3 regions of the Marinomonas rhizomae genome follow, and region 3 is predicted to be linked to each of the others. Evidence: predicted binding sites of a transcription regulator. Region 3 holds the regulator's gene; each other region holds the start of a gene.
The links. The regulator LexA, encoded in region 3, represses DNA repair genes until DNA is damaged. The targets are predictions, from matches to a motif close to TACTGTNTANNTANACAGTA.
Positions count from the first base shown of each region.

Region 1: the regulator LexA is predicted to act here: its motif matches at 8,514-8,533, upstream of umuD (translesion error-prone DNA polymerase V autoproteolytic subunit).
Region 2: the regulator LexA is predicted to act here: its motif matches at 5,503-5,522, upstream of KDW99_RS20520 (YebG family protein).

Region 1 is NZ_CP073343.1:1,866,205-1,876,635, forward strand. It holds gene KDW99_RS08675 (methyl-accepting chemotaxis protein) at 1-1,187, opposite strand, end outside; gene hisI (phosphoribosyl-AMP cyclohydrolase) at 1,509-1,913, opposite strand; gene KDW99_RS08685 (6-carboxytetrahydropterin synthase) at 1,910-2,791, opposite strand; RNA gene ffs (signal recognition particle sRNA small type) at 3,013-3,109, shown strand; gene KDW99_RS08695 (hypothetical protein) at 3,658-4,308, shown strand; gene KDW99_RS08700 (hypothetical protein) at 4,494-4,670, opposite strand; gene proV (glycine betaine/L-proline ABC transporter ATP-binding protein ProV) at 5,036-6,232, shown strand; gene proW (glycine betaine/L-proline ABC transporter permease ProW) at 6,229-7,293, shown strand; gene proX (glycine betaine/L-proline ABC transporter substrate-binding protein ProX) at 7,338-8,324, shown strand; gene umuD (translesion error-prone DNA polymerase V autoproteolytic subunit) at 8,548-8,994, shown strand; gene umuC (translesion error-prone DNA polymerase V subunit UmuC) at 8,994-10,265, shown strand; gene KDW99_RS08730 (hypothetical protein) at 10,320-10,431, shown strand, end outside.
Region 2 is NZ_CP073343.1:3,617,887-3,628,317, forward strand. It holds one part of gene KDW99_RS17030 (IS3 family transposase) at 1-173, opposite strand, end outside; one part of gene KDW99_RS17030 (IS3 family transposase) at 176-421, opposite strand; gene KDW99_RS17035 (aspartate/glutamate racemase family protein) at 603-1,295, shown strand; gene KDW99_RS17040 (class II fumarate hydratase) at 1,376-2,752, opposite strand; gene KDW99_RS17045 (hypothetical protein) at 2,768-3,124, opposite strand; gene KDW99_RS17050 (FKBP-type peptidyl-prolyl cis-trans isomerase) at 3,366-3,845, opposite strand; gene KDW99_RS17055 (DUF1439 domain-containing protein) at 3,959-4,549, opposite strand; gene KDW99_RS17060 (mechanosensitive ion channel family protein) at 4,542-5,417, opposite strand; gene KDW99_RS20520 (YebG family protein) at 5,544-5,960, shown strand; gene KDW99_RS17070 (TIGR03643 family protein) at 6,007-6,252, opposite strand; gene KDW99_RS17075 (LysR substrate-binding domain-containing protein) at 6,365-7,270, opposite strand; gene KDW99_RS17080 (amino acid ABC transporter ATP-binding protein) at 7,600-8,337, opposite strand; gene KDW99_RS17085 (amino acid ABC transporter permease) at 8,339-9,283, opposite strand; gene KDW99_RS17090 (transporter substrate-binding domain-containing protein) at 9,378-10,184, opposite strand; gene KDW99_RS17095 (cystathionine gamma-synthase family protein) at 10,343-10,431, opposite strand, start outside.
Region 3 is NZ_CP073343.1:2,026,870-2,037,300, reverse strand. It holds gene KDW99_RS09635 (protein adenylyltransferase SelO) at 1-469, opposite strand, end outside; gene KDW99_RS09630 (DEAD/DEAH box helicase) at 498-1,862, opposite strand; gene dinG (ATP-dependent DNA helicase DinG) at 1,959-4,082, opposite strand; gene lexA (transcriptional repressor LexA) at 4,152-4,775, shown strand; gene KDW99_RS09615 (hypothetical protein) at 4,893-5,159, opposite strand; gene KDW99_RS09610 (DUF6586 family protein) at 5,162-5,632, opposite strand; gene topA (type I DNA topoisomerase) at 5,629-8,259, opposite strand; gene KDW99_RS09600 (DNA topoisomerase I) at 8,450-9,202, shown strand; gene KDW99_RS09595 (hypothetical protein) at 9,239-9,727, opposite strand; gene KDW99_RS09590 (universal stress protein) at 9,790-10,230, shown strand; gene cysS (cysteine--tRNA ligase) at 10,300-10,431, opposite strand, start outside.

The DNA of each region.
Region 1 (10,431 bases), 160 kb from region 3:
GCAATGCCTAGGATAGTATTCAGAATGGTGCTGATTTCTTGAGTATTAGACTGTAGTTCATTAATAGTATCGGCAGAACTGGCAATTTCGCTCGCTAGCTCCTGAATGCTGGCAATGGTTTTTGTCACAATCGCTGTGCCTTCATTGGCCGCTGTTTCAGCATTGTGGGCGGCTTGGCTTGCGTCTGTAGTTGACTCAGAAACATGAACTGCCGTGGATTGTATTTCTTGTATTGCCTGAGAAATGAGGTTGGTTTCTTCTTGTTGACGATCCACCATTTCTGAGGACTCATCGGTAATTCGATTTAGGTCATTGGCCGCATTGGTCAGCATGGAACTGGATTCCGCCACATCGTGCAAAATACTACTAAGCTGAATGACCAATTTGTCCATGGAAGTTTCTAGCATGCCGATTTCGTCTTTGCGTGTGCTGGCGATTTTAGATTGCGTTAAATTGCCAGAGGCAATGTCTTCTGCCCGTCGAACGGCTTTAATCAGCGGTCTACAAATACCATTCACAATGATGATGCTCACAATTAAACCTATCGCAATAAGTACCGCTGCCAATATACCGCTAGCGTAAATAGTTTGGTCTAGCTTGTGGTTTTGCTTATCGGCAATAGTACTGCTGTATTCGTTGATGGCCGTTATGATTTGTTCCATGTGCTTATTTACCTCTATGAGACTTGCATCAGCGACGCGGCGTGATTTGTTTGCCTTCATAGTGTTTAGCTTTACCCACCAGCTGTAAGTTTCTGTGCTGGCTTCTAGAAAAACGGCTTGCTCTTCTTCAAGTACATGTATTTCTTTTAATAGATCGTTCAGGCCATCGTTTGCTGGCATGGTAGCTAGGATGTTTTTGACGTTTTCGATACTGGTGACTAACTCGCCAGTGTAGGTTTTGAATTTATCTGCTGATTCTTCTATTAACTCTGTTCCGTAGCCACCAATTGTTTTTGCAATAGAGACTTGGAAGTAACCCCGCTCAAATTCGACGGATTGTTGTAGTAACAGCTGGCGGCTTTTTTCTAAATTTTTGACCAGCAAAAGGCTTTTAGAGGAAAGGCTTTGTAGTTCGGAAGAGACTGATTTACTGGTTAAAGCGGAGCTGATACTAATTCCTACAATAACCAGTGAGAACAATACAATAAGCGACAATATTTTTGTGCGCACGGACAGTTTTATCATAGCGAATCCAATATTAAGAGTGGAAGAGAATGGCAATTAATGAGCAATAGTCATGCCATTACATTACTTTACAGAAATAACGCCTGCTTATAGCTCTCTATGTATTGGTACGTATTTTTCTGCTTTTGGTACTAATTTAAGAAAGTAGGGCGTAGTGATACTGATTGGGTCATTTCTGTGTCATGTATTGGCTCATTTTTCTTGTCTTAAATGTGCAAGAAAAGCGGCCAGCTCTTAAGATAGCGTGAAATGGGAGCAAAGGTACAGAAGTAATTTGAATTTACGCACCGATATAGTGCGCAAATTGCGAGAAAGAGTGATCTATTGTGGTGCGGATTTTATAACCACTTCATTTCCTTCGACGGTGAAGAAAAAGCAGTCACGACGGTTAGTATGGCAAGCTGGGCCTTTTTGATCTACTTGGATAAGTATTGCATCGCCATCGCAATCAAACGACATAGACACTAATGTTTGGCGGTGCCCCGAGCTTTCGCCTTTACGCCAATAAGTTTGGCGTGAGCGAGACCAGTAACACACTTGGCCTGTTTCTAAGGTTTCACGAATGGATTTCTCGTTCATGTACGCCAACATCAAGACTTCACCAGTATCATGTTGTTGTGCAATAGCGGCGATCAAGCCATGTTCGTCTGTTTTTAGGTTAGCTAATACCGTGTCTAAAGAGAGTGTTTCACCTTTGGCGAGGTTCTCGTATTCTTTTAAGCTCATATTCTTGCCTTAAGTTTTTCTGAAATTGCGCCCTTACCAATGCCCTCAAAACCGTGGGCTTCTATATGCACACCTGGATTCTCTTCTGCTAATACATCGGCAATGTGTGCAGAAAGGGATTCAACCGTCGTATCACAATCCAGTATGTAAACTTGATTGCTGTCGATTTTTAGCTCAAACAAACCTTGCTGGCTGGTGTAGCTGAAAAAATGATAGTTCACGCCATTTTCTGTGACTTCATTCTGCAAGTCTTCTTGAGTGCCTAAATAAATGTCTTCCCAACGCTTTGCCCAATCGTGTTCCATTGCCGCATTTCGTGTGCCATCGGCGTAAATCTCAACCGTAGAACGATGTCCATGAGCAATACGTTGACAATTACCTGCATGCTTCTTTAAACCATGGCTGTATTGATATTGCGCGCCTGTGATGTGCTCTGGAGTAAAGTGCACGCTAACCGCTTCTAATTCCGCAGGCAGCAGATTGAGAATTTGCGACTCAACCCATTTAGCCACCGCTTCTGGCGTGATTTCTGTCATTGGCAATACACAAATTGCCTGAGTCGGTGCATCACACTGAAATACACGCTTGTCGCTAGAGATTTCTTTGCTGTGGTCAAAATGAAATGACACGCGGTCATTTGCTAATGGTGTGACTGCTGATCCACTGTGCTCAGCAGGAATTGCCAGCATGTGATCAATGTGGTCATCGAGCCATTTCTTGATTTGTTTTTTAACGATGCTGAAATCACAAATCATGCTTTCATCGTTTAACTTGCCGGTCAGAACAATGTCTGTCTGCCAGCTTTCACCCAACAAACCACGTGTGGCATCAAAGTAGGAAAAATCTACATGGGTTAGGTTTTTAACAAATAGCTTCAACTCGCTACTCCTATGATTCTTAATGGCGCGTATCTTACCGTAAATAGAAGCCGCGTTATAGCGCGATACTAAGAAGCAAAAGAGTAGAGGATGAGTTGAAAAGGGCAGTGATAAGCGGCAATTGATAAGTATTTGAAAATACATAAGAAAGGCGGTTGATATTTCGATTTGGCTGCGTATAATTGCGCCCCAAGGTCAACAAGCCTCCTTTATGGTGTCTCTGCTGGTCCCCTCGCAACGATAAACCGTTAATCTGGTCAGGTCCGGAAGGAAGCAGCCACAGCGGTGGACTTGTGTGCCGAGGTGCGGCTGGTAGAGATGCCACCTTAATCTCCCCAAAGTTCTAAACTCTCCTTTTTTACACCAATACTTATTTCAATCTTTTTGTTTTTCTATAAACATTTTCACGATGTACATTCACGTCTTGAAATGCTGTCACACCGACTCGAACTTGCCCCTCGCTGCTGAACATAAACAACATCACTTGTAGGGCACGATAAGCGAAGCGTAATCTGCCGTGAAAGCGCAGCTTTCTTTTGTGGGTGCAAACCATTCTTCATCTGCCCCTAATAGATTTCGTCGTCGCTCCCCCAAAAGAACTTATCGACCTAATTCATACCATCCGCATGTACCAGGCTCAAATCGCCCAACTTCGAATACCCGACTGGGTAAATGACAACGTCGATCACATGAAGTGCTGCTTTGTAGACTTCTAAGCAAGAGGTAACTAAAGCCTATTTAAGTTGCCTTTAGTTATTGTTTTCATTGAGATAAAAGGATAATTTTGAAGTGTTTTTTATTGGAAGCACGTTCTTTAACTATATATTGGATATAGCAAAAGAGTAGGCGATAGCATGGAGTTATATATGAAACCAAAGGGAATTGTTTTGTTAGTTTTATCATTATTGGTGATGTTCTGTACTGTGTATTATGGAGCTGCATATTATGATAAATACTTGGCTTCAAAGATGGCAGGTGAGTTGCTTGATACCATTAAAGAAGAGGCTAGAGAGAGCTATCCAGACGAATTAGAAATGGCGGCGATGAAAAAAGTTGCTATAAGTCGTTCAGAAGACGATTTAAATAATCAAAAAACTTTTGAAGATAAGCGTAAAAAAGCAGCAGATATCTTTTTTGGTTTCTATTTGATAAATGTTAAGTCTAGAGTTGAGTACTGTCTAGATTTGGGCGTTAATATCGCTCCATTTTCAAGCTTATTTAAAAAATCGAATTGGAATGAATATCTAATAGCTAAAGAGGCCCGTGCATATAATTCATCAGATATTGAGGAGCTTTATCAACTGTTGGAGCCTCAGATGATGGAGGTTGTGGGGGTAGACATGAAGGGCATCGCTTCAGAAAATGGATTGTCAGTTACTGAAAGTTGCCAGTTATTTGTGGATTATGCGCCACGAGTTGTAAGTCAAATGCACATATCTGCTATGAATCCGGCCGTTTATAAAGCTTTGACTTACAACGTTAAAAATGACTTAGAAATTTTAAAAGAGACAAAATAAACACCTTAATTCTTTTCAAACTTAATTACCCAAGCCCATCTTTGATGGGCTTTTTCGTTTATGTTCTTCTATTTTATAAGGCGTAATCATGCGCCAAAAGATGCTGCTCGGTGGCTTTGTCTTTTCGCTCCACGAAGGCGCGTCTTACGAAAGGCTGCATTTTTGAGTCAGATGAAAAATAGCGCCTAAGCTTCCTCTGCTCCAAACAACTCAATGAATAAAAACACCTTCCCACGCCCAGAGAGCACTGCCATAGCCGCTATTTCCTTCAAGGCTTTCAGCTGCATAACAACACCATCAAATCCATATAAATCGATCCTGTCGTCGCTTTGCTTAAGTGTCATTTCAAAGCGACATACCAAGCTTTACTCCTTAAAAATTTCAGAATAATGGTGGGCAATTTTGGTGCAAACGACTAATCAGTGATCCATCGCTTTGCATTTTTTATTACAGCTCTATATATCAATATTTTGGGGTGTGTTCTTTGAAGAAAGCTTTATGTGTGTTTTCTGGTCTTTTTTGCATGAATATAAGCAAAAAAAACGCAAATCATAGGTGTTTTCTGATTGCTATATGGGGTGCGCTTAGCGTTGGCAAGGTTATTGAATATTAAATAAACCGTAAACATTTAGACTTGTAAACAATAAAGATAGTCTCTATGCTAAATAAACGTTAAGTCGTTCTTTGATAACGATTTACGCATTATGTTTCACAACAGAGAGCCGCTATGGTTACAAAACTCGAAGTTAAGAACCTATACAAGATTTTTGGCGAGCATCCGAAAAAAGCATTGAAGATGCTAGACAAAGGTATAAACAAAGACGAAATTTTTAAAAAGACGGGTCAGACTGTTGGTGTGAAGAATGCCAGTTTGGCGATTAAAGAGGGTGAAATATTTGTTGTAATGGGGCTCTCTGGTTCAGGTAAATCCACACTTGTTCGCTTATTAAACCGTCTTATTGAACCTACCCAAGGCCAAGTGTTAATTGATGGCCATGACATTACAAAAGTGGATGACAAGGCATTACGCGATATTCGACGCAGCAAAATTAGTATGGTCTTCCAGTCCTTTGCGTTAATGCCTCACATGAATGTGCTTGATAATACAGCTTTTGGTTTAGAGCTTTCTGGTGTCGACGTAAAAGAACGTCACGAAAAAGCACGTGACGCATTGGCTCAAGTTGGTTTGGAATCGCACGCAAACAGTTATCCTGATGAATTGTCTGGCGGCATGCAGCAGCGTGTTGGTTTGGCCAGAGCGTTAACCAATGACCCTGATATTCTACTTATGGATGAGGCATTTTCAGCCCTCGATCCTCTTATTCGAACAGAAATGCAGGATGAATTGGTCCGTTTGCAGTCTGAGCAACAGCGCACGGTAGTGTTTATTTCCCATGACCTTGATGAAGCCATGCGAATAGGCGATCGAATTGCCATCATGCAGGGCGGTGAAGTTGTTCAGGTCGGAACGCCCGATGATATTTTGCATAACCCAGCCAATGATTATGTCCGTTCCTTCTTTAAAGGCGTTGATGTTAGTAATGTTTTCTGCGCTAGAGATATTGCTTCTAGATCTAGCCTCACTCTCATTAAGAAAGATTCTAGTGAGGGGCTTATAACTGGTTTGAAATTATTAAATGAAAATGAGCGTGACTATGGTTATGTGATTGATAAAAGCCAGCGCTTCTTAGGAGTGGTATCTGCTATTTCACTGCAAGATGTGATTAAGAATAAGCAGACGCTTGCTGAGGCTATTATTAATGATGTGGAGGCTATTTCGGCTGATACGTCGATCAGGGACATTATTTCGATCGTTGCTCACTCCCCCTGTGCTGTACCAGTTGTTGACGACCAGCAAAAGTACGTAGGTGTTGTCAGTAAAGCGCGTTTACTAGAAACATTGGATAGGGAGGCTACCGCATGAGTACTGAATCAAATCCATGGACAACCGCGCCGGATGATACTGGGGCCGCGGAATCAACGGCTAGTAATCCTTGGGGTGGGGCTGCGTCAACGCAAGGTTCAGATGCTGCATCCATGTCTGCCAGTGGTACACCTGTTGAGCAAACTGACTTTAGTTTACTTCATCCTTTCCAAGATGTTTGGATTCCGCTTGATCACTGGATCGAAAGTGGCGTCGGTTGGGTGGTGACGAACTTTCGTCCCTTTTTTACAGCTGTCAAAGCCCCTGTAGACGCGACGCTGACTGCAGTCGATAGTGCATTTAATGCCGCTCCGCCGCTTTTTGTTATTGCTTTGTTTGGTTTAATTGCTTGGCAATTATCTGGGAAGCGCCTAGCAATAGGTTCTGTTATAGGCTTGTTTGTGCTTGGTGCTATTGGTGCTTGGCAAGAGTCCATGACGACCTTGGCTTTGGTTGTAACGTCCGTGTTGTTTTGTATTGTATTGGGTATTCCTACGGGGATTGCGATGGCGCGTAGTGATCGTGCTGCAAAAGTGATTCGCCCGATCTTGGATATTATGCAAACGACACCCGCTTTCGTGTATTTGGTCCCAATCGTTATGCTCTTTGGTATTGGTAATGTGCCTGGGGTTATTGTGACCATTATTTTTGCGGTCGCGCCGGTTATTCGTTTAACAAACCTTGGTATTCGACAAGTACCCAGTGACTTAATAGAGGCGGCGAACTCGTTTGGTGCGGATAAGAAACAGATGTTGTTCAAGGTTCAATTACCACTTGCTATGCCGACTATTATGGCTGGCGTTAACCAAACGTTAATGTTGGGCTTATCCATGGTGGTTATTGCATCAATGATTTCCGTTGGTGGATTAGGTTTGATGGTACTGCGAGGGATCGGTCGATTAGACATTGGTCTCGCGACTATTGGTGGTATCGGTATTGTCATTCTCGCGGTTATTTTAGATCGCATGACGCAGTCGCTTGGTCAAGATGCTCGTCAGCGTGGTACGCGCCATTGGTATGAAACCGGACCAATTGGCTTATTACTTGCGTTTAAAAAATGAAAATCAAAACGGTTACAAAAAACTCATTCAAAGGAGATGTTCCAATGAAAAAGGTAATTACACTAACTTCACTTGCCACACTGTTTAGCGGTGCTGTCTTAGCCGATGGTCACTTGCCAGGCGAGGGTGTAAAAGTCACAGCAGTACAAAGCCCAATCGCAGAAGAAACGTTTCAGACTGTTGTTGTTAACAAAGCGCTAGAAAAATTAGGCTACGATGTGCAGCCAATTAAAGAAGTAGACTACAGTGCTGGCTATACGTCTGTTGCTAATGGCGATACGCAGTTTCTTGCAGTGAACTGGTACCCACTTCATAACTCTATGTACAAAAACGCGGGTGGAGATGACAAATTTTTTCGCGGCGGTAATTACATAGATGGAGCGGCACAAGGTTATTTGATTGATAAAAAAACCGCTGATAAATATGATATTACTAATATCGACGATTTCAAAGATCCGAAAATTGCCGCTTTATTTGATACTAATGGAGACGGTACCGCTGACTTAACTGGTTGTCAGGCTGGTTGGGGTTGTGAGGGTGTTATTGAACATCAGCTAGATGCGTTCGGATTGCGTGATAAAATCACTCATAATCAGGGTCAATACGCGGCCATTATTTCTGACACCATTGCTCGTTTCAATGAAGGTGAGTCGATCTTTTATTACACTTGGACGCCATACTGGGTATCTGGCAAGCTTGTTCCCGGTCGTGACGTTGTATGGTTAGAAGTGCCTTATTCTTCTAATCCAAATGGTACTGATACGGCTCTACCGAATGGCAAAAACTACGGTTTTGATATCAATAGTGAACGAATTGTCGCGAATAAAGCGTTTGTTGAAGCAAACCCAGCGGCTAAAAAATTATTCGAGATCATGAAACTACCGATTAATGCAGTGAGTGCCGAGAATATGCTGATTGCTGATGGTGAAGATTCTCAGCGTGATATTGCTATTCATGCGGATAATTGGATTAGTGCCAATCAATCGACGTTTGATGGCTGGATTTCAGCTGCCAAGAAAGCGGCGAAATAAAGACACTTTGCTAGTCAGGCTTTGACTCTTCTAAACCATAGAAGAGTCGTACCTTAATGCTAGTCACTTAAAAGGATGCTGTATTTATACAGTGTCCTTTTTTATTTTTTAAAATTGGTAATTTATAACTAGACAGCTTTTCTTGCTTGTAACAAAAATTCACTTGGTCATTTGTGTTGCTTAAAACTATACTGTATATCCATACAGTATTTTGGTGTTTATCATGCGTGTGACTTATCTTGGTGTGTCTGAGTCGGCGGCGTTTATCGCGGCCAATAGTGTGCGAATCCCGCTTTATGTGGATTCTGTGTCGGCGGGTTTTCCTTCTCCCGCTCAGGACTTTGTTGAAAAATCCTTAGATTTAAATGAGTTCTGTGTGGCCCATCCGAACGCCACGTTTTACGTGCGTGCTCAGGGTGATTCTATGATAGAGGCGGGCATTTATTCGGGTGATGTCTTGGTGGTGGATCGTTCGTTAACGGCTCGTCATGGAGACATCGTCATCGCCTGCATTCATGGGGAAATGACGGTGAAGACGTTAGAGTTGAAGCCCAATGTGTTACTTCGTCCGAAGAATAAAGCCTACAAAGCGATTCAGATTACCGAAGAGTCCGAGCTGGAGATCTTCGGTGTGGTGATGGGCGTGGTTCGTAAGTATGAGCGCAGTTGATGAAGACGGTCTTTGCCTTGGTCGATTGCAATAACTTTTACGCCAGTTGCGAGAAGCTGTTTCGGCCAGATTTAAAGCATACGCCTGTTGCTGTGTTGTCGAATAATGACGGCTGTATTGTGGCGCGTTCCAAAGAGGTAAAGGCGCTGGGTATTAAGATGGGCGTGCCGATGTTTCAGGTGCAGGACGAGATAAGAAAGTTCGGCATTGTGTGCTTTTCGTCGAACTATGCACTGTATGCGGATATGTCTAATCGGGTGATGTCGATCTTAGAAGAGGAAGCGCCACGGTTGGAAGTGTATTCCATCGATGAAGCCTTTATGGACTTAACGGGCATTGATCATGTGACGGATTTACTGGCGTTTGGCAAACAAGTAAAAGCCAAGGTCGATAAGTGGACGGGCATTACGGTAGGTGTTGGCATCGCGCCAACCAAGACGCTGGCGAAGTTGGCCAACCATGCGGCGAAGAAATATCCAGCGACTGGCTCGGTGGTGGATTTAATGGACCCAGAGCGACAAAGGCGCTTGTTGGCTTTGTTGGATGTAAGTGATGTTTGGGGCGTTGGTCGTCGTACTACGACAAAGCTAAAGGCGAGGGGGATCAGCACAGCGTTGGATCTGGCGAATGCCGATCCTAAATCCATTCGTAGTGAGTTTTCTGTGGTGTTGGAGCGAACCATTCGAGAATTGAATGGGGTATCGTGCTTGGATTTAGAGTTAGTCAGGCCAACAAAGCAGCAGATTATTTGCAGTCGGTCATTTGGTCATAAAGTGACAGAAAAGCGTGAACTACGGGAGGCTATTGCTAAGTACACGACCAGAGCTGCCGAGAAACTACGTGGCGAAAAACGCCTTTGCCGTGTGGTTAGTGTGTTTATTCGTACCAGTCCTTTTATTCCTAACGAACCGCAGTACGCGAAAACCCTTTCCGCTGAACTCCCCAACCCAAGCGACGACACTCGAGACTTATTGGAAGTGGCGGAGGTGTTGTTTCACCGACTTTGGCGTGACGGTTTTCGTTATATGAAAGCGGGTGTGATGCTTGCCGATTTTTACGAGCATAACGCCTTTCAGCAAGATTTGCTTCGAGCGGATAGTACGAAAGTAAACTCCAAAGCGCTTATGAGTGTAGTCGATCAAATAAACCACAGCGGTCTCGGTAATGTGTTTTTTGCCTCGCAAGGCGTCTCACCTCAATGGTCAATGAAACGCGAACACTTATCGCCAGGGTACACGACTAGGTGGGATGAACTACCCAAGGTTTGGTGAGTAAGGAAGGTTGTTGCATATTCGATCGCATTTTTTAAGTTAAGGGATAGCATAGTGACTAGTAAGGAGTTATTGGGTTTTGTTTCTACAAACTTAATGGAGTTGTTAGGTTTTGCTGCCTCCAATTCAATAGCGTTGCTGAGCCTATTGGTTGCTGTGTTGGTTT
Region 2 (10,431 bases), 1.6 Mb from region 3:
CCTGTTAGCTGTTCATTTTCCTTAGCAAGTTTTGATTTTGGCTCTTTCAACCAAACGTAATAGCCACTGGGATGAACATCGAAGAGATTACACAGTCGCCTTACTGAAAAATCGGCACAGTGGTCCCTGATAAAGGCGTATCTTAGTCTGGGTGGCTTGCGAAGTACGCCGCGGCTTTTTTTAACAGGTCGCGCTCTTCCGTCACTCGCTTGAGTTCTTTCCGAAGACGAAGGATCTCGCTCGACTCAGCAGAAGCCTCTGCAAACGATTCTGCCTCAGGGCCATATCGTTTAATCCAAGCGTATAAACTGTGAGTGGTGGTGCCTAAGCGATTAGCGACTTCAGCAACACTAAAGCCTGCTTCAGTCACTTGCTTAACCGCTTCAATTTTGAATTGTTCTGGGTAACGTGTTTTGCTCATAAATACCTCTCAATTAGATCATTTTATCTAACTAAAAGGTGTCTAGCTAATTAGTGGCGATTCACTTTAATCGAATAAGCCATTACAGTTCCATGGTTTATTTTCTCCATCTGTACATTACAGCTGTTAAATAAGCCCGCTAAACTTTTAGTATTCACGATGAAGAGCGAAGGAGACGGGCATGAAAACGATCGGCATTATTGGTGGCATGAGTTGGGAATCTTCCGCCTTATATTACAAAACCATCAACGAGTTAACCAAACAGCGCCTTGGCGGATTACATTCCGCCAAGATTGTTTTATCCAGTGTCGATTTTGCGGAAATTGAGCGCTTACAACATCAAGGCGATTGGTTACAGTTAGGCGAAATACTCGCTCTAGAAGCCAAGCGATTAGAGCAAGCTCAGGCAGATTTCATTCTTATTGCTACCAACACTATGCACAAGGTAGCGGACGTTGTTCAAAGTGCAATACACGCCCCTTTGCTGCATATTGCCGATGCAACAGCCAAGGAGCTTGTGAAGCAGAAGCATCAAAAAGTAGGCTTTATTGGTACACGCTATTCGATGGAAGAAGACTTCTATATTAAGCGTCTAGAGGATCAATATGGCTTAGAGGTTATTACTCCATCGAAGCAAGACAGGGACGAGATACATAGAATTATTTACGAAGAGTTATGCCTTGGGAAAATTCTTCCTGAATCAAGACAGATCTATATCGATATTGTAAATCGCTTACAAGCCAGCGGGGCACAAGCTGTTATCGAAGGCTGCACGGAAATCACTTTATTACTAAAGCAAGAACACGTCGCTGTGCCTTTGTTTGACACCACATACATTCATGCTAAAGCCGCTGTAGATAAGGCATTAGAATAAATAATTAAGCATAAAAAAAGCCAGCGCGAACGCTGGCTCGGGTTTTCTATATTTGGAAAGGGAACAACCAAATAAAGAAACTACAGCCCACCATGAGTTAACTTGGCAGGATCGAGTAAGGAGAGCAATTCGTCTCGGCTTAACTCTGTTTCTTCTTCTGCAACATCCACCACTGGCCGCCCCTCTTTATAGGCTTTTTTCGCGATTTCCGCTGCTTTTCCATAACCTATAATTGGGTTTAGCGCAGTCACCAAAATAGGATTACGATGCAATGCTTCATTCAATTTATCCTCATTGACCGTTAGCGTGGCGATGGCGTTATCTGCCAATAGCTGCCCGCTGTTTGCCAATAGTTTGATGCTGTTTAATAAGTTCTTAGCAATCATTGGCAGCATAACATTCAGTTCAAAATTACCTGATTGACCGCCAATAGTAATAGCTGCGTCATTACCTATCACCTGGGCCGCGACCATAGCTGTTGCTTCTGGAATCACGGGATTTACTTTACCAGGCATAATGGAAGAACCTGGTTGCAAGGCTTGTAGAGAAATCTCACCTAATCCCGCCAATGGGCCAGAATTCATCCAGCGCAGGTCATTAGCAATTTTCATGTAAGTCACAGCAACCGCCTTTAGCTGGCCGGATAAAGCAACCGCTGTATCTTGGGATCCTATCAGAGCAAAAAAATTGTCGCCTTTGCTAAAAGTCACGTTTGTTAAATAAGACAACTCTTTAGCAAATAGTTCAGCAAATTCTGGATGAGCATTAATCCCCGTCCCGACAGCCGTTCCGCCTTGGGCAAGCTTGGTTGTCTTAGCTTCAAGATAGGTTAAATTATCAATATTGTCTTGTAGCTGTGCGGCCCACGCATGAAATGTTTGATCCAAGCGCACAGGCATGGCATCCATTAAATGCGTGCGGCCTGTTTTAGTGTACTCAGCCAGCGCAGTGCCTTTCTCAAGAATCGTCTCTTTCAAATGGGTCAAAGCAGGCAACAGGTGACCAGTTAATTCTAACGTTGCGCTCACATGGATGGCGCTCGGAATGACATCGTTGCTGCTCTGGCCATAATTTACATGGTCATTGGGATTCACTGCTGAACCGTGATGAGTGCTCGCTAATGTCGCAATCACCTCATTGGCATTCATGTTTGAGCTGGTGCCAGAGCCCGTTTGAAAAACATCCACAGGAAAATGCTGCATAAGATTGTCGCTGTCTAACAGCTCATCACAGGCACTTTGAATCGCTTTCGACATTTCTGGCGTTAGGCATTCAAGAGATTCATTGGCGCGTGCCGCTGCAGCTTTGATTAAGATAAGTGAACGAATGAAGGCTTCCGGCAATGGCTCATCGCTAATTGGAAAGTTATTAATGGCTCTTTGTGTTTGGGCACCATAGAGTGCTTTTTTTGGGACCTCTAATTCGCCCATGCTGTCTTTTTCAATACGCATTTTCATTGGTAAATGATGTCCTTATTGCTCGAAAGAAGAAATAAAGTAATGGCTCAATATTCGTAAACTGTGCTCCATCTTGAAGTAATTCTTAGCATCTTGATACGTTACAATTAGGTGCTTAAGATTCGACAAGGGCAAATACACTTTATCTAAACAGGTCTGACGCCAGTGAGGCGCAATGCTGCTATCACAAACCGTATCCAGCAAAACATTAAATACCCTCTGATGCAGTAAAGTGGCATCGGTAATACTCAAACGCTCAGCGTACTCTTCTGTTAGGTTCAAATAATGATAGAGCACTTCTGGGGAATCTGCACACTGCCCGCCCTGAATGGTTTGCTCGAGTACTGAAAATGGTACTAAATAATGACTCATTGATTCGCCCTCTGTAGATTCCTACACACAAAATATAAATGATAACTATTATCAATAATGTGCAGAAAGGTCTGATCTGTCAAGTTGATGATAACGATTCTTATTAATTTTCAGTATTTGCTGCGCTTAGTTGATCAAAATCAATCACTAGAAGGTACCAGAAACACAAAAGCCCCTGCTATGTCGTCCATAACAGGGGCTTCAAGGAAGTTACTCTCTTGATTCTTAAAAAGTCTTGTTCTTAGTGATGATGACCACCAACACCGTGAGCATGGCCATGCGCAATTTCGTCATTCGTCGCTTCACGAGAGTCTACGATCTGAATGTTGAAAGTTAGATCTTTACCAGACAATGGGTGGTTCAAATCAACAGTAGCGTGCTTCAGGCCAACTTTAACAATCGTCACCTGACGCATGCCTTTATCAGTTTGTACCATAGCCACCATGCCGGCTTTCCAACGTTTCGCACCTTGTAAATGTTTTACTGGCATTTGTTGCTGACGATCTTCATGGCGTTCGCCGTAAGCATCAGCACAAGCAACAGTGACTTCAAACTCGTCACCAACTTCTTTTCCTTCCATGGCTTTTTCAAGCCCTGGAATAACATTACCGTGACCATGCAAATACGCCGCTGGATCTTTACCCGCCGAAGTTTCGATCAACTCTTCGCCATGACGCAAAGTATAGTGGAATTGAACGACTTGATTGTCTGCAATCGACATGCTGTTTCCTCATTTTTAATTCAATAATTGAGCGCTAGCGCTTATTTTGTCTGGTTCTACTGTATCCGAGCATTATAGTGACTCTATCGAAACTTACCTAGACCCACCTTCATCTAAAAGATAGAAAGCTCTAAGAAATCTTCTTTAATAATGATGTCTTTCACCAATGAAGCTGCGGTTTTCTCAAAAGGAGAATGGTCCAGCACATAAACGGGATGTTCATCGAAATACTGCACTAAGGCTTTTTCAAAATCATCATGCAAAGACCCTAAAGTGGATCGCAGCATTTTGTCATTAAAGCTTGAACCTTCCACCTCAATTTTAGTGATTTTTGGCGCCACCAAATATAGACGGTCTTCTTCAATCCGCACACCGGATTCAAAAGAAGGATTCACTCTCGTTGTGAGTGAAAATTCTTGACCAAATGCAGTCAAGGTACCTGTCATTTTACTAATCAAATCAACCAGCACTAAACCGCCATCGCGCTCGGTAAAATCAATATGTGCCGATGTGACCACAAGATCCAAGTTGAGTGTATTACTGTCTACAGTTAGCTGAATTTGGTTCTGTTGCGGCTCTGCCAATTGCTTAGCCACTTCCTTATTCACATCATCTTCGCTGACACGAAAACTGTTACAACCCGCTAAAAACACAGAAATGGATACCAATAAAAATGTCGTAAAGGCTCGAATGTATTTACTCATTCCGCTCTCCTTTCATCACACTCAAGTCACGCTTTTCATACCAAAACCGCATAAAATCTTCTGTGACTTTTTGCTCTATTTCGACCGCTTCATCGGTTGGGCAAAATAGTGAGACAGTAAAAATATTAAACCCTTCAATCGTGGTCGTGATTCGAACTCTGGGCTCGGGGCCCGATATTTTTATGTCCAAACGTTTCTCAATAAGACTGTTATAACGAATGGCCACCTCATGAAAATGCTCACTGTATTCACGAATATTATTGAGGATATGCTCTTTAATTAAAAATAAATTCACATCGTCAGTAGCACGAGAAATTGAGAAAGTATGCGTCACGTATCGACGCATGTAATTCAAGTTTTGTACGGTATGCAGTAGTAAAACACTATTAGGAACCACTGTAGTGCGACCAGTATATGTGTAACTGCCGCCTTTCAAATCGACTTCAAATAATGTCGTCGAGAGCCAATCACTGTCGGTTACTTCCCCTTCATAATTGGCAATGCGTATCCAGTCCCCAACCTGATACGGTCTTGTACTGGCACGATAAAAAGCCCCAACGATACAAGCAATAAATTCTTTTGTTGCGATAACCAATGCCACCATGAAAGCAGCAATTGAGATGGCAATATTCTGAAGTTCAGATGACCAAATAAGAACCAGACCGACAACTAAAAACAAATTAAATATGTTGTCGACAGTATTAATTCTTTGGCGTTTTTTATCGTGTTCAATCTTTTGATGAAGTCGAATAGCACGCTTGGTGTAACGTCGAACAATGTAAGACAATAAAATCCAAGCGACTGTTAAAACAATCTCAACATGATCCATCAGAATGGAAAAATCTAATTGGGAAAAATCAACAGACATAAAAGTGTTTCCTTTATTAAGCCCGCTACTTTAACAATCATTGTTAGGATCAACAAACAAAAGCGCTAGACAAGAGATGAAAAATAACTGTATATTTATACAGTATTATTTTTCACGAGGTGGATTATGCCTGTAATTATTAAATATGTTGTAGAACGCGATGGAATTGAAAAAATGACGTTTACTTCGAAAGCAGAAGCCGATGCGTACGACAAACTGTTGGATACTGCCGAAGCGCTGTATGAAATCCTAGATCAAAGTGAACTAGCAGGAGACCATGGCCAAAAAGAAGCACTTTCCATGTACCTTGCACAAAGCAAAGACTCTATTTTGGACATTTTTAGCAATAAAAAGAAAAGCCCTCAGAAAACAAAAAAAACAAATAAGTCATCCAGTACACAGCTTGACCTAGCGGAAGACACTCCTAAAAAGTCGCTTGAAGACTTAGTCATAGAGCCTGATGAAGATGTGGTGTATGACGAAGAAAGCACCCTTTCCTTTGATGATGAGTTAACAAACTACCGTGAAAGTGATGCTGCGTAACAGAGCATCACTTTCACTATTACAAAGCTAACAAAGGTTTAAATGTCTAACGCCCTTTATTAGCACGAATTTTATACTGGGTTTTGCAATAGCCGCGAGAAATATCGGGATTGCGCAATGCCGAATACTTACTCGCGCGCCCTGACACCCTAGCCCGCCAGTTTCTAAAGGCTTTAGATTTAAGATTACTTCGCATTAATAAAATAACATCCGGCTCAGAAAGCCCATAAAGTGTTTGAATGGCTTCAAATGGCGTACGATCTTCCCAAGCCATTTCGATAATTCGTGACATGTCTGGAGCCAAAATATAGTCTGTAGACAAAATCATTCCTTAAGTAATAAACATGATGAGCGTTATACGAAGGGATGAAGTCAACGGATCAACTATTTTTGGCTGCAATTATTTATCGCGGAGAATTACCAGCCTGCCTTACTAACCAATCAAAAAACACCATCGCTGCGCCATGTAATTCCGTCCCAGATCGACGCACTAAATAAAACGATTCGCTGGCTTCAATATCTTTTCTAAACGGCTGGCCAAACGGAGCGACCAGTTTGCCTTCGTTCAACATACCCTCCACCATAGAAGAACGAGCCAACGCCACACCTTGTCCAAGTTCCGCCATGCGCAAAGTCGAAACAAGCGTATCGAATTGCATCCCGACGGACGAATCGACATTATCCACGCCCATGATATTCAGCCAATAACCCCAACCTTCTTCGTAGCCAATAACATGCAAAAGCGCATGATTCACCAAATCCTCAGGTTCCAACAAAGGCGATTTTTCCATCAATTCAGGAGAACATACCGGAACCAAATTATCCCAAGTCAGTCGTTGCGAGATTAGCCCAGGCCATTCACCATGTCCCCAGCGAATTTCCATATCGTCTTCATCGTCTAGTGCTTGAACCCAAATGTTACTCACGTAGCGAATATCGTAATGGGGATAAGCGGCACTAAAATCCGCAAGTTTGGGCGCTAACCAGTGAGAAAAGAACGACAAACTGCCACACACTTTGATTGTTTGTTTATCGTGCTGAGTAAAGATCTCGTTCGTGCCAACTGTCAAACGAGAAATCGCATCTTTTACCACAGGAAAGTAAGAACGCCCTTCTTCAGTTAGACTCAAACCACGTGGCAGACGTTTAAATAATGACACACCCAAATGACTTTCTAACAAACGAATCTGCTGACTTACTGCCCCTTGGGTCAAGCATAACTCTTCCGCTGCATGCGTGAAATTAAGACATCGAGCCGATACCTCAAAGGTATGCAGCCAATTTAATGGAGGAAGGGATTTCTTACTCATGATGAATACCCAAAAAAGGAGAGAATCTTGACCAACAATTGTGGCCAAGATTTGTCATCAATACTAGGGAAGGTGCGAATAAGTCTACTAAGACTCAGTCTTTCAGAGAAATCGTCAAATAAGGCGCGACTCTGAAGGAATGTAGGTACCTTTCAAAGAGTCGCAACAACATGTGGCGTTTTCTCTGAAAGACCCGCAGGGCATGCTCTAAAAGCCTGTATTCTTTGTTGAGCACCTCGAAAATAGAACCACTATTCCCATTCGGCACTCGCCTCGAAAAACAGGCTTTTATCCACATGCTGAGACAAGAGGACTTGTTCGCACCTTCCCTAGAGGACTTGCCCAAGGAAACGCTGTAGGCGTGGATTTTCAGAACTAAAGAAACGCTCAGGGCTTTCTTCGAAAACTAACTCACCGTCCTCCATGAACACCACGCGGTCAGCCACTTCACGAGCAAAGCCCATTTCATGGGTCACCACCACCATAGTCATACCGTCACCAGCAAGGCTTTTCATAACGTCCAGCACTTCCCCCACCATTTCTGGGTCAAGGGCACTGGTTGGTTCATCAAACAACATAATCTTAGGATGCATAGCTAACGCTCGCGCGATTGCTACGCGCTGCTGCTGACCACCAGACAAGTGCGATGGGTAGTTATTCATGCGTTCAGCTAACCCTACTTTTTTAAGCAACTCACGGCCTTCCTGCTCAGCGACAGCACGAGGCTTTTTCTTCACCTTAATCGGTGACAAAGACACATTCCCCAGCGCCGTTTTGTGCGGAAACAGATTAAAAGACTGAAACACCATGCCCACTTCTTCGCGCACTTTATTAATATTGGTTTTGCGATCCGTCAGGCTCACTTCATCAATATGAATTGTGCCATCAGAAATGGTCTCTAGCTGATTCAAGGTGCGTAAAAATGTCGATTTACCTGAGCCACTTGGCCCAATGATCACCACCACTTCTCCACGATTAATATCGAGAGAGACATTCTTTAAAGCATGGCAACCGTTCGGATAAATCTTATCAATATTACGAGCTTGAATGATGCTCTTATCGGTCATATTAGTCACTGGCAGATAACCTCTTTTCAAGTCGCTGAATAACCCAAGACAAAGTACCGGTTAACACCAAGTACATCAGTGCAACCGCAAACCATACTTCAAATGGTGCGAACGTAGAACTCACCACTTCGCGGCCAGCCTTGGTTAAATCTGTGATGGAAATAACCGACACCAAAGACGAGTCTTTAATCAGGTTAATAAACTGTCCGGCCATTGGCGGTAGAGTACGCTTAAACGCCTGCGGCAAAATCACATTAACCATAGCCTGAACGTAATTCATTCCTAAACTGCGCGCCGCTTCCATTTGACCTGGGCTAATGGACTGAATACCTGAACGTACAATTTCAGCGATATAGGCGCCAGTAAACACAGACAAGGCCGCCACACCCGCGGTAAAACGATCTAGATCCAATACCGTGCCGATAAAAAAGTAGAAGATAAAAATCTGTACTAACAAGGGAGTGCCACGAATCAGCTCAATGTAAGTCACGGACAAATAACGCAACGCAGGATTGGTCGATATTCGAGCTAACCCCGCAAACAATCCGATAATCACAGCAAAGACCAAAGACACCACAGATAATTGTAATGTCATTACTAGCCCCCACGTGAGAGGACCAATATTCCAGTTTTCTACTTCAGCGACAGGATCGCCTTCAAATACCAAATCACCATTACTAACCAACAAATTATCAAACTTCTTGATCACTAACGGATCATCACCGTAATCGGAAGTAACAACCAACTTTCCCTTTTCGATCGTTGCGGAACCATCAAAAGGAGATCGAACCGTTGTCGCTTCGGTGTTGATTATGTACTGCGGAATACGTTCCCAGCGCCAAGTGTAATCAATACTTTTGCTGCCAACATAAATGCCAAAGCCGAGCCCTATAATGATTAGAACAAAGACCGCTTTCCACAAAAGCAAATGAGGTTGTTTTTCCATCGATGAGGAGCCCCGTCGTTTTTTTACTCACAGAAAATAAATCAAAGAAATAAAAAGTGGCGCTAAACTGCGCCACTTTTTATTGATATGAATCTTACTGAACGTTACTTAACCAAGAATTACTAGCAAACCATTTTTGATAGATTTTATCGTAAGTACCATCACCTTTAATTTGCGCAAGGTAGTTGTTCAAGAAATTCATGAAATCCGGATCACCTTTACGAATTGCAAAACCTAGAGGCTCATAAGTGAAGGACTCGTCTAAATGCACAACCTTACCTTCACTTTGTGACGCGTAAATCGCGTTATATGGCAAATCATAAACGAAAGCATCGGCATTACCATTTACCACTTCTAGAGCCGCTTCTGACTCTGTTTCAAACAGGTTCAACTTGGCTCTGCTCATGTATCGTTTTACAGCGTAATCAGATGTCGCACCCAATTTAGTCGCTACCGTGTATTTAGCATCGTTCAAATCACGATAATTGGTGATTTTACCTTTTAGCTTAGGGCTCAAAAGAATCGTTTGACCAACCACAATGTAGGGGTCAGTAAAGTTCACTTTCAAGTTGCGCTCTGGCGTGATCGTCATGCCAGAAATGATGATATCGCACTTATCAGTTAACAACGCAGGGATAATGCCATCCCATGCTGTGTTACGAATATCTAGCTTTACACCCATCGCTTTGGCCATGGTTTTCGCGATATCAACGTCAAAACCAACGATGTCGCCTTTTTTATCGCGCATATCAAACGGCATGTAACCCGCTTCTGCACAAACACGTAACTCGCCACGGTTAAGCACTTGATTTAAAGTCGACTTTTCCCACAAATCATTATCTGAAGCTGATGCTAGTGTTGCGCCACATAGAGCCAATGCTGTTATAAATATTTTTTTCATTCTTATATGTCCCCAGTTTATGTAAAAAAACAAACCCTAATTTGTTTTAAATGCATGACCCTAACGCCATTTTCTAGCGGCGCATAATACAGGAGTTGACACTAACAGTCCTATTGAAACGTTAATGTATTCCATCGTATTTTTCATTTTGCTCAAAGTTAAGCCAACTCTGTTTCTAATGAAGTAAGTGCCCTAACTTGTTCAAACGCCTGCTGTAAGTCCGCAATTAAGTCTTCAGTGTCTTCAA
Region 3 (10,431 bases):
GCGTTTCTCGATACACCGCCTCTCGACTATCATAAAGCGCCAAAGCACGAGAAGAAGGCACCGACAACGCCGCCATCCCCTCACTGGCTAAGTATTCACGAATACAAGAACGTAAAACGGCACGACCATCGGCGCGTCGAGAATAAGGCGTTGGACCCGCGCCTTTCATATGCAAATCATACAAAAGACCATCTTCTCCACGAACCTCCCCTAGCAGCACACCACGGCCATCACCCAGCTGAGGCGAAAAACCACCAAATTGATGACCTGCGTAGACCATACTCAGGCTGGAAGGCAGAGCCTCCTCACCACTTAAAAGTCGTTTGGTTTCATTCGATTTAATATCAATAGACAGAAAGCTAGCGAGCGATTGGTTAAACTCTACCAATCGCTGCTCAAGAAGTGGCTGGATGAGAGTTTTCGAAGAAAACGCCTCACCCAAACTTGCAAAGTGGTGTTCTAAATTCATCTTATCTCACTTAAAAATTAAGCGATTTTTATAAAGATGTATCTACCATGTATTCACAGCGGATACTCTCACCGACGACTCTTTCGATTTCAGGAATCATGAAAGAATCATCTTCGCTGGCAAAGCTTACTGATTTACCCATTTCACCACCACGACCAGTACGACCAATGCGATGCACGTAATCTTCTGGATCTTCTGGTAATGAGTAATTAACCACTAGCTCTACGTTATCTACGTGAATTCCACGCCCAGCAACATCAGTAGCAACAAGTACTTGAATGGTGCCATCTTTGAAATTAGCCAAGGTTTTCACTCGTTTATCTTGTGCCACTTCGCCAGATAAAATCGCGCAATTAATATTTGCCTTGCGCAAACGCTCATACAGATCACGAGTTTCATCACGACGGTTAGCAAAAATGATAGTACGTTGTCCGCCATTTTTTTCGATCAACTGTTGCAATACCGGCCACTTCTGATCTGCTTCTACAGTATAGATGACCTGATCAATATTTTGGTTTGTCGCCTCTTTGGGCACAACAGAGACTTCTTTTGGAAAGTAGGTCCACTGTTGCGCTAGTGCCTGTATGTCTTTAGGGAAGGTCGCACTAAACAACATAGTTTGTCTTGTTTCTTTATGTGGCGTCATACGAATAATGCTTTTCACATCCGGAATAAAGCCCATGGACAGCATGCGGTCAGCCTCATCAAGCACTAAACATTCCACTTTACCCAATTGCACTTTGCGGCTACGAGCAAAGTCCAACAAACGACCAGGTGTTGCAACCAAGATATCAACATTTTCTGTTTCTAATGCAATTTTCTGTTTTTCATAGCTCAAACCGCCAACCAAAGTCACGACATTCAAATGACAATTTGAGGTTAACTTCACCGCTTCATCAGCGATCTGTATCGCCAACTCACGCGTCGGTGCGATAATCAAACCACGAGCAAAATTATTCGCTCGTTTTTCTTCCAGCGGATAATCAAGAAAATCACTAATCATTGCTATGAGAAATGCAGCCGTTTTACCCGTACCCGTTTGTGCTTGACCAATAATGTCATAACCCAAGAGCGTCATCGGTAAGGTTTCTGCCTGAATTTCACTGCAGTATTCAAACCCCATTTCAGAAATAGACTTTATCACTCGATCAGGAAGGTTTAAGTCATGGAAGCGCATCTTGCCCTCAACTTCCGCCACCGGAAAGTCTTCAATAGACCAAACTTTAGAGTTTGCATTACCTGTAGGCTTAGTATCATTGCTTGCTTGCGTATCAGCCTGAACACTTGCCGTATTATCATCTTGCTTTTTTGGACGCTTATTTGGGCGACGTGTACGTTTTGGCTTTGGTTTTGCTGTCGTTTCTTGTGGTGCTTCTTGAGTTTGGTTTTCCATATTGGAATCTATACGCTTCTATTGTGTTTTGAGGTTAATAATCTGTGCTAGGAGTGTACCTAATTGGTAAAGCTTTATCACCCCTTGCGTACCAAACTACTGATACTTATACGGTGGTAGGCTATTAATTAACTGCGACCCGTATCGTTTTGTGCGTAAGCGCTTATCTAAAATATGTATTTCACCAGAGTCTTTTTCACTTCTTAAAAGACGCCCAGTTGCCTGCACTAAACGCAGAGACGCATCCGGTATAGTAATTTCCATGAACGGATTACCACCACGCTTTTGAATCCATTCAGCGAGTGTCGCTTCAACAGGATCATCTGGCACCGCAAAAGGAATTTTGGCGATGTATACACAGGTCAAATAATCACCGGGCAGATCCACTCCTTCCGCAAAACTGGCTAAACCGAGCAGCAAACTGCCTTTCCCGTCATCAATGCGGGATTTATGGGAATCTAAAATTACACGTTTAGATTGCTCACCTTGCATCAAAAGTATTTCTTGCAGTCCAGCCGAAACAGACTGAGCCACTTCCTCCATCTGACGACGAGAAGAAAACAGCACCAAACTGCCCTTTTCTGTGTTCACATGTTCATTTAAGTAAGCAACAATCTCGGCAGTATGCTGTTCTACTCGGTTTGGCTCATGCTCCATATTCGGCACCACCAAAAGACCATTTTCTTGGAAATTAAACGGGCTTATGACACGCAGATATTCGCTTTCCCGCGGTACGCCTGAGCGCATATTAAAACGATGAAATTGATTTAGCGCTGTCAACGTTGCCGAGGTCACTACAGCACCAAAGCATTTGTCCCAAAGCTGCTGCCTTAAGGTATTGGCTGCAAGTATTGGAGATGCGCCCAGTTCAATATCTTGTTCCATTCCTTGACCGGACAAAACTAACCAGCGAGCATTTGGCGGGAAATTCTGATCATCTACTGTTGAGTAAAGTCGCCACAAGCCAACACATTGCTCCAGACGCCCCATAACAACACCCAAAATAGGCTGCCAAGTTTCCGCCGTTTCAGGCGTCACTCCCATGCCTTCATTTTGCTTCGTTTTTTTACACTCGTCTTGAATACTTTCTATATTGTTAAATAGTTTTTGATAGGACGTTTGTAGGCTATAAGCCAACTGGCGCAATTCATCTGGCACCTGACCAAATTCAAACCGATGTTGATTGTTTTCTTGATCCAAACCCAACCCCTGAATATAAGGAGCCAAGCCTTGTTGCGCATATTGGATAAAGTTAACAATACTTTGTATTTGCTGTGGGATTTTTAACAAAAGCTGGCCAGTCAAACTGACATCATCGGTTAACTCCTGCTTTAAGTTAACTAGATTTTTCTCCAGTTGACGTAACCAAGTAATACTTTGTTGTAAACGAACTTCATGACGGAAATGTCCAATAGCCTTATCAGGAAGATGATGCCCCTCATCAAAAACGTAGATAGTTTCTTTTGGTGGGGTAAGAATCGCACCACCACCCAATGACAAGTCTGCCAACACCAAATCATGGTTAGCTACAATCACATCCGCGACTTCAATCTCAGCGCGCGCTTTAAAAAACGGACAAGCGGAATAATTAGCGCAATTTCGATTAGTACACTGCTGATGATCGGTTGTTAAACGTCGCCAATCCTGGTCTCGAACAATGCCAGACCAGTTATCTTTATCACCATCCCATTCACCTTTTGACAAAGCGGCATCCATTTCTTGATAAAGAACAGTATTAACGTCATCTGAGTGAAGGTGCTGTTCAAATAGGCCCGCAAACATATCCTCCATGGCCAGCTCTTCTGATCCTAAAAAACCTTCGAGGTTATTCAAGCAAAGATAGCGGCCTCGGCCTTTAGCAAGCGTGTACTTGAACGAGAGTTCAGTATGCTCAAGCAAGTCTGGTAATTCTTTATGTAAAATCTGCTCTTGGAGTGCAACTGTCGCAGTAGAAATAATTAATTTGAGGCCACGTGCCTTAGCAATTGGTATTGCGGCAAGACAATACGACAGGGTTTTACCCGTACCCGTACCCGCCTCAATTACGGCAACATGCTTCTCTTCAAGGCGTTCGCCCTCAGAACCTTGTCTAATGTTGCCCAAGGTTCGAGCGATTGCACCAATCATCTGGCGCTGTCCAGCCCTTGGTTTATGGGACTTCGCATCCAAAGATGCTCGGTATGCAAGTTGAATCTGTTTTTTTAGTTCGTCTGAAAGCATTTATATCATTGAGTATAGTTAGGAATGCTGTATATAATAACAGTAACTGTATAAACAACCAGATAACCTATGATTAAATTAACCAAAAGACAATCTGACGTACTAGAAACCATTCGCGAATTTATAAGTGAAACAGGTTTTCCACCGACTAGAGCAGAAATAGCACGCCGGCTTGGGTTTAAATCCCCAAATGCAGCCGAAGAGCACCTAAAAGCCCTATGCAAAAAAGGCGCTATAGAGATGCTTTCTGGCGCATCTAGAGGAATACGCTTAGTCGATCGCGCATCAAATGATGAGCCCGTTGACGACCTTGGCTTACCTGTCATAGGCAAAGTCGCTGCAGGTTACCCTATTTTGGCTCAGGAAAACATTGCTTCGCATGTAAACATTCCAGCGAGTATGTTTTCTCCGCAAGCGGATTACTTCTTGTCTGTATCAGGCACTAGCATGAAAGATATTGGCATAATGGAAGGTGATCTCTTAGCCGTTCACAAAACCACCACCGTGCGCAATGGACAAATTGTGGTTGCTCGTATTGGTGACGAAGTAACCGTTAAGCGTTTCGAGCAGAAAGGCAGTATCGTTAGGCTCATTCCTGAAAACGAAGAGTTCAGCGACATCCTTGTTGACCTTGAAAGCGAAGAGTTTGCAATTGAAGGCCTATCGGTAGGTGTCATTCGCCAAGGACTTTGAATACTCCCATTCGCTTCAACACTAGATAAATAAAAAAGCGAAGCTTCTGCTTCGCTTTTTTATTTGAACCTATATTGCATCAATCAGTTTCATTACAGCTGATTTAGGGTCGCTTATTCAGTGCAAAATTTTAGGACGAAAATCTTCATCATCAAGATATTCCGAGTCATCGTCATAAAACGAATCATCCGAATAAACAAAATCAATGCCTGCATGAAACATACATTTCGCTAATTCAAAATAACGATCCTTTAGATAAGACCGAGTATCATCCGATATTTGCAATGTTGCTAATGGAACGGTTTCCTCACCATCTTCACTGGCTGGACGCAGCACGATATCGCCGTTATCTAGCTCAACAATTTCTAGGTAGGATTCTTTCATATTTAATACTCTGACGACTCTTCTCTAAAACGTAATACTAATTCAACCAACTTGGCTAAATATAAACTCACGGAAGCTCCCGCATCACTTCCACGCCCTATCAGGTTGTCGCTTTGAACCGCTGATGATATAGACGCACGACACTCGAACTGAACCAAATACGCCAGATCCAATTGATAGCACCAAGAATTACTATGTGCTAGCAAATCAGCCAACTCAGCCAATACAGGAACAACGATTTGCTTGTTTTCAGACTCTGCCAGCAGCTTAGCAACGTCCAAGGATCCAGATAAAGAATAAGCAGCGGTTACTTCTTTTAACAAGCCGTTAAGAGCACTTCTCAACTGGAAAATAGCCGAGCTTTCTAGCCCGACTTTCAACCACACTTCATCAGTGTCTTGACTCTGCTTAATAAAACGCCTTGCCGTGTCCAGTTTTTGATTGGTTACGCTGGCTAAACTGGCACCACTCATTTTTTCTTACCTTCCTCAACAACCCATTTAGAACCAACATAAAATGCTTTCCAGCCTGTTGGTTTACCCTCATCGTTCTCCGTCATGACGTATTGCTCTTTCGTCTTACGGCTATAACGAATGATGGCTGGACGACCTTCGGAATCCTTTACTGGTGCTTTGGCAAAGAAATGGTATTTCGGGTCGATTTGATCCATATAAGGAAGCAGCTCTTTTACCATAGGCGCTCTTGTTTCCCGCTTGCGAGGGAACTGACTAGCAGCAAGGAATAAGCCCGTCGCACCATCACGAAGCACATAGTGATCTTCCACTTTCTGACAAGCAAGGTCAGGCATTGGCACAGGATCCATCTTCGGCGGCGCAGCTTCACCACTTTTCAGCAGCTTACGAGTGTTTTTGCACTCCTCGTTTGTACAGCCAAAGTATTTACCAAAGCGGCCTGTTTTAAGCTGCATTTCTGATTCACATTTATCGCATTCAAGCGTAGGACCGTCATAGCCTTTAATCTTGAAAACACCATGCTCAACTTCATAACCAGAACAAGCTGGGTTGTTACCACACACATGAAGCTTACGGCGCTCATCCATTAAGTAACTGTCCATAGCGGATCCGCAAATCTTACAACGATGTTTATTGATCAGCGCTTTAGACTCGCCTTCTTCATCATCGACCGCTATTGCTTCATCACCACGGGTCAGGTTTATGGTTGCTTTACAACGCTCTTTTGGCGGCAATACATAACCAGAACAAGACATAAACACACCAGTACTAGCTGTACGAATCTGCATAGGTCTAGAGCATGTCGGGCATTCAATATCCGTTGGAGTCGGCTCATTTGGCATCATACCGCCATCTGGCGATTCCGCTTTAGCAAGCACAGAACTAAAATCTTTATAAAATGCATTAAGCGTTTTAATCCAATCTTTATGACCTTCAGCAATGTCATCTAACTGCTCTTCCATTTGAGCCGTAAAGCTGAAATTCATCAAAGAATTAAAGCTATCAACCAAACGTTCAGTAACAATATCACCCATTTTTTCAGCATAAAAACGACGATTTTCAACACGCACATAGCCACGATCTTGAATCGTAGAAATAATAGATGCGTAAGTTGATGGACGACCAATTCCACGCTTTTCGAGCTCTTTCACCAAACTTGCTTCACTAAAACGCGCTACAGGTTTAGTAAAATGCTGTTCAGGTAGCAACTCTTTAAGATCGAGATATTCACCCTGACCAACATCTGGCAAGATGTTATCTTCGCCTTTTTTAGCGACTGTCTGCATGGCACGAGTGTAACCATCAAAGCGTAAGATACGACCTTTCGCCTTGAATTCGTATTCGCCTGTAGTGACTGTGATAGTCGTCGACGTGTATTCCGCTGGCGTCATTTGACACGCCATAAATTGACTGCGGATCAAGTCGTATAAACGATGAGCGTCTTTTTCCATACCAAGCAAGTCATCAACACGTACATTTACATCAGAAGGTCGAATGGCTTCGTGAGCCTCTTGCGCACCTTCTTTGCTGCTGTAGCGGATAGGATCTGCTGGCAGATATGCTTCACCAAAGTTAGAAAGAATATAGCCTCTCAACGCCTCTACCGCATCAACACTTAAGTTTGTCGAGTCAGTACGCATATAGGTAATGTAACCACCTTCATACAGACGCTGAGCAAGCATCATGGTCTTCTTAACACCATAGCCCAAGCGCGTACTTGCTGCCTGCTGTAACGTAGAGGTGATAAACGGCGCAGAAGGTTTACTGCTGGTTGGTTTATCTTCTCGGCTGCTAACGAGGTATTTTGCATCATTTAAACGAGCAACATGCTCATCCGATTGAGCCTTGTTAACAGGACGATATTCTTTGTCTTGATATTTTGCCGCTTCAAACTTAATAACGTCTTTTGAAGGCGTAGCAAGCATGGCATCCAATTCCCAAAATTCATCAGGAACAAATGCACGAATCTCTTTTTCACGCTCAACGATTAAACGCACTGCAACGGACTGAACTCGTCCGGCAGACAACCCTCTTGCTACTTTAGACCAAAGCAACGGCGATACCATAAAGCCAACCACTCGATCTAAGAAACGACGAGCTTGTTGAGCATTGACTCGGTCCATGTCTAGTTCTGACGGCGTTTCAAAGGCTGCCTTGATGGCTTTTTTGGTGATCTCGTTAAAAACTACTCGCTTATAGCGAGTATCATCACCACCAATTGCTTCACGCAAATGCCACGCAATGGCCTCTCCCTCTCTATCCAAATCGGTTGCGAGATAGATGGTGTCTGCATTTTTCGCCAAACGCTTTAGCTCATCGACAACTTTTTCTTTGCCGGGCAAAATTTCATAGTGAGCCTTCCAGTTACTCTCTGGGTCAACTCCCATTCTAGAAATTAACTGTTTACGCGCTTTGCTACTTTTGTACTCAAGTTTTTCTTCCGGGCTCATTTTGCGCGTCAAAGCAGCCTGCTTTGCACGCTCTTGAGGCGTAGAGGTGGCAGTTGTACCTGATGGTAAGTCACGAATGTGTCCCACACTCGATTTGACAACAAAGTCGTTACCTAGGTATTTATTGATGGTTTTCGCCTTTGCTGGCGATTCCACGATAACCAGTGATTTTCCCATTGAACTGTGTAAGCCTTTTAATAAAGTAGGTCTGCAAATCCACGTTGCACGAAGTTTAATCTCTAGGGGCGCTGATATTAAGTAAACATCTTTTATATGACAAGGGATCCCTGTATTGTTTCACACATTAAATCTTGCTGAACTTAGTATTTCTTATTTAACATACTGAATTCGTTGCTTAAGGACAATCATGGCTACTCTTCAAATATTAACAATTGCATTCTTGATCATCATTGTACTTTTGTCAGTGGTCATTGGATCACGTGCCCACCAAAAAGAAAAAGAAATCACCGAACGTCGTGTAAAACAATTGCAATTATCAAATCGCGCAGATCGCGTTGAACAACATATTCGCGGTTTAAAAGATATTAATACCGATACCATTGCTACTGAAGTGCTTTATGATTTCTATCTAGACACACTTCGAGAGCTTCTGCAATATTCCGATGACCCTGAAAAAATTGAAGTTCGCATTGCAACTGCCGAAGAAAACAGAAACAACGACCCTATTCCATTCAATCCAGAGCCCGAAGCATTTAGCTTTCAAGAAAAAAGTAACTATAAAGAACGCCTTACCAAACTCGCTAAAATGTTGCTCTATTTACGTCGTAAAGGACGTATTAGTAACACCCATTATCAAGCCTGTTATGAATATCTTCGCTGGCTCAATCTATGGATTCAGCTAAATCGCCAAGTGGTTCAAGCGAATAAAAACTTTGCTGGTGGGGACATGCGCGTCGCCCAAACGCTTTATGGCGTCATCTTGTCACACCTTAAATCAGATGCAACAGAACGCCCAGAAAAAAACACGTTAAAAAACTTCATCACCGATCGAATGAAAGAAATTCTGTCGCCAACCATTGCCGCCATGGAGGCAAGCGAGAATCCGGAAGAAGCATTAACCGAGTTAATTAAAAACTTGGAACTGCCTAAGAGCTCTTAACACTTACCTATAAACTTCAGATCGTAGAGCGTGACGCTAAGCTGTGACGCTTTTCACCTCTACCAATGAATAAATTAATGACGACAATTCATCCAGAGTTTCTTCATCACCCGACTCATCCCAATATATAGAGACACTTCCCTGCGTTACTTTAATCCCAGCCAGTAATGCGCCATGCTTTTCCAACACTTTTTTAGCATCAGCCGTCAGTATAAATAATTTACTAGACCACCAGCCGTCAACCAAGGCATTATATTTCCATACTTCATAAGGCAACAGCCAAATACAATCAGGCAAGGAAGTAACGGGTTTCAAACGATAAAAAGAGTAAGCGACTGTTTTTTGACGAATCAATGATTTATCCCACTTGTCAGGAAGGTCAATTGATGTAAGCTGAACAGTAAGGCCAAGTTTTCGAGCATGCATACGTAAATCCATGCGCTGACGCTCTTTTTTAGGCGGCATTATCCATAACGCCGACCCCATTAAAGATAAAGTAATAAAAATAACGATAAGAGCGGTCATATTTTAATGTCTCTCTAGTTTTGAACTAAAATAAGTAAATGAGCCAAATTTGGAGGTGTTCTATGATGTATAACAGAATTTTACTCGCTGTTGACTTAACCGACGAAAGTATCAAGGTTGCTAACAAAGCCGTTGCACTGTGCAAAGCAACGGGTGCGGAACTTACCATACTTCATGTCATCGAATCACTTAATTATGCCTATGGTGGCGATGTTCCAATCGATATCACAGACATCCAAGCGCAATTGCAAGAAACAGCCAAAGAACGCATCGCCATCCTAGAAGCTCAACTGGACGTTCCTGTTCAGGAAAGCTGCATTTCACAAGGTGGCATAGAAAGCGAGATACACCGCATTGCTGAAGAAAAACGCGTTGATCTAATTGTTGTAGGCAGCCATGGTCGTCATGGTCTTGCTCTATTGCTAGGCTCTACAGCAAATGGCGTTCTACATGGCGCACCATGCGATGTACTGGCCGTTAAAGTGGTAAAAGACAGCGATTAACACACTTTGAACGCACAATAAAAAAGGCGATGCTCACATCGCCTTTATTTGTACTCACAAACTAACGCTTTAACTTCTGGTCCAAGTCGTTCCTTCACGGCTATCAAGCAGTTCAATGCCTTGGCTAGCTAATTCGTCTCGAATCTCATCACTACGTGCAAAGTTTTTATCTTTACGCGCCTGCGTTCTTGCGTCGATCAA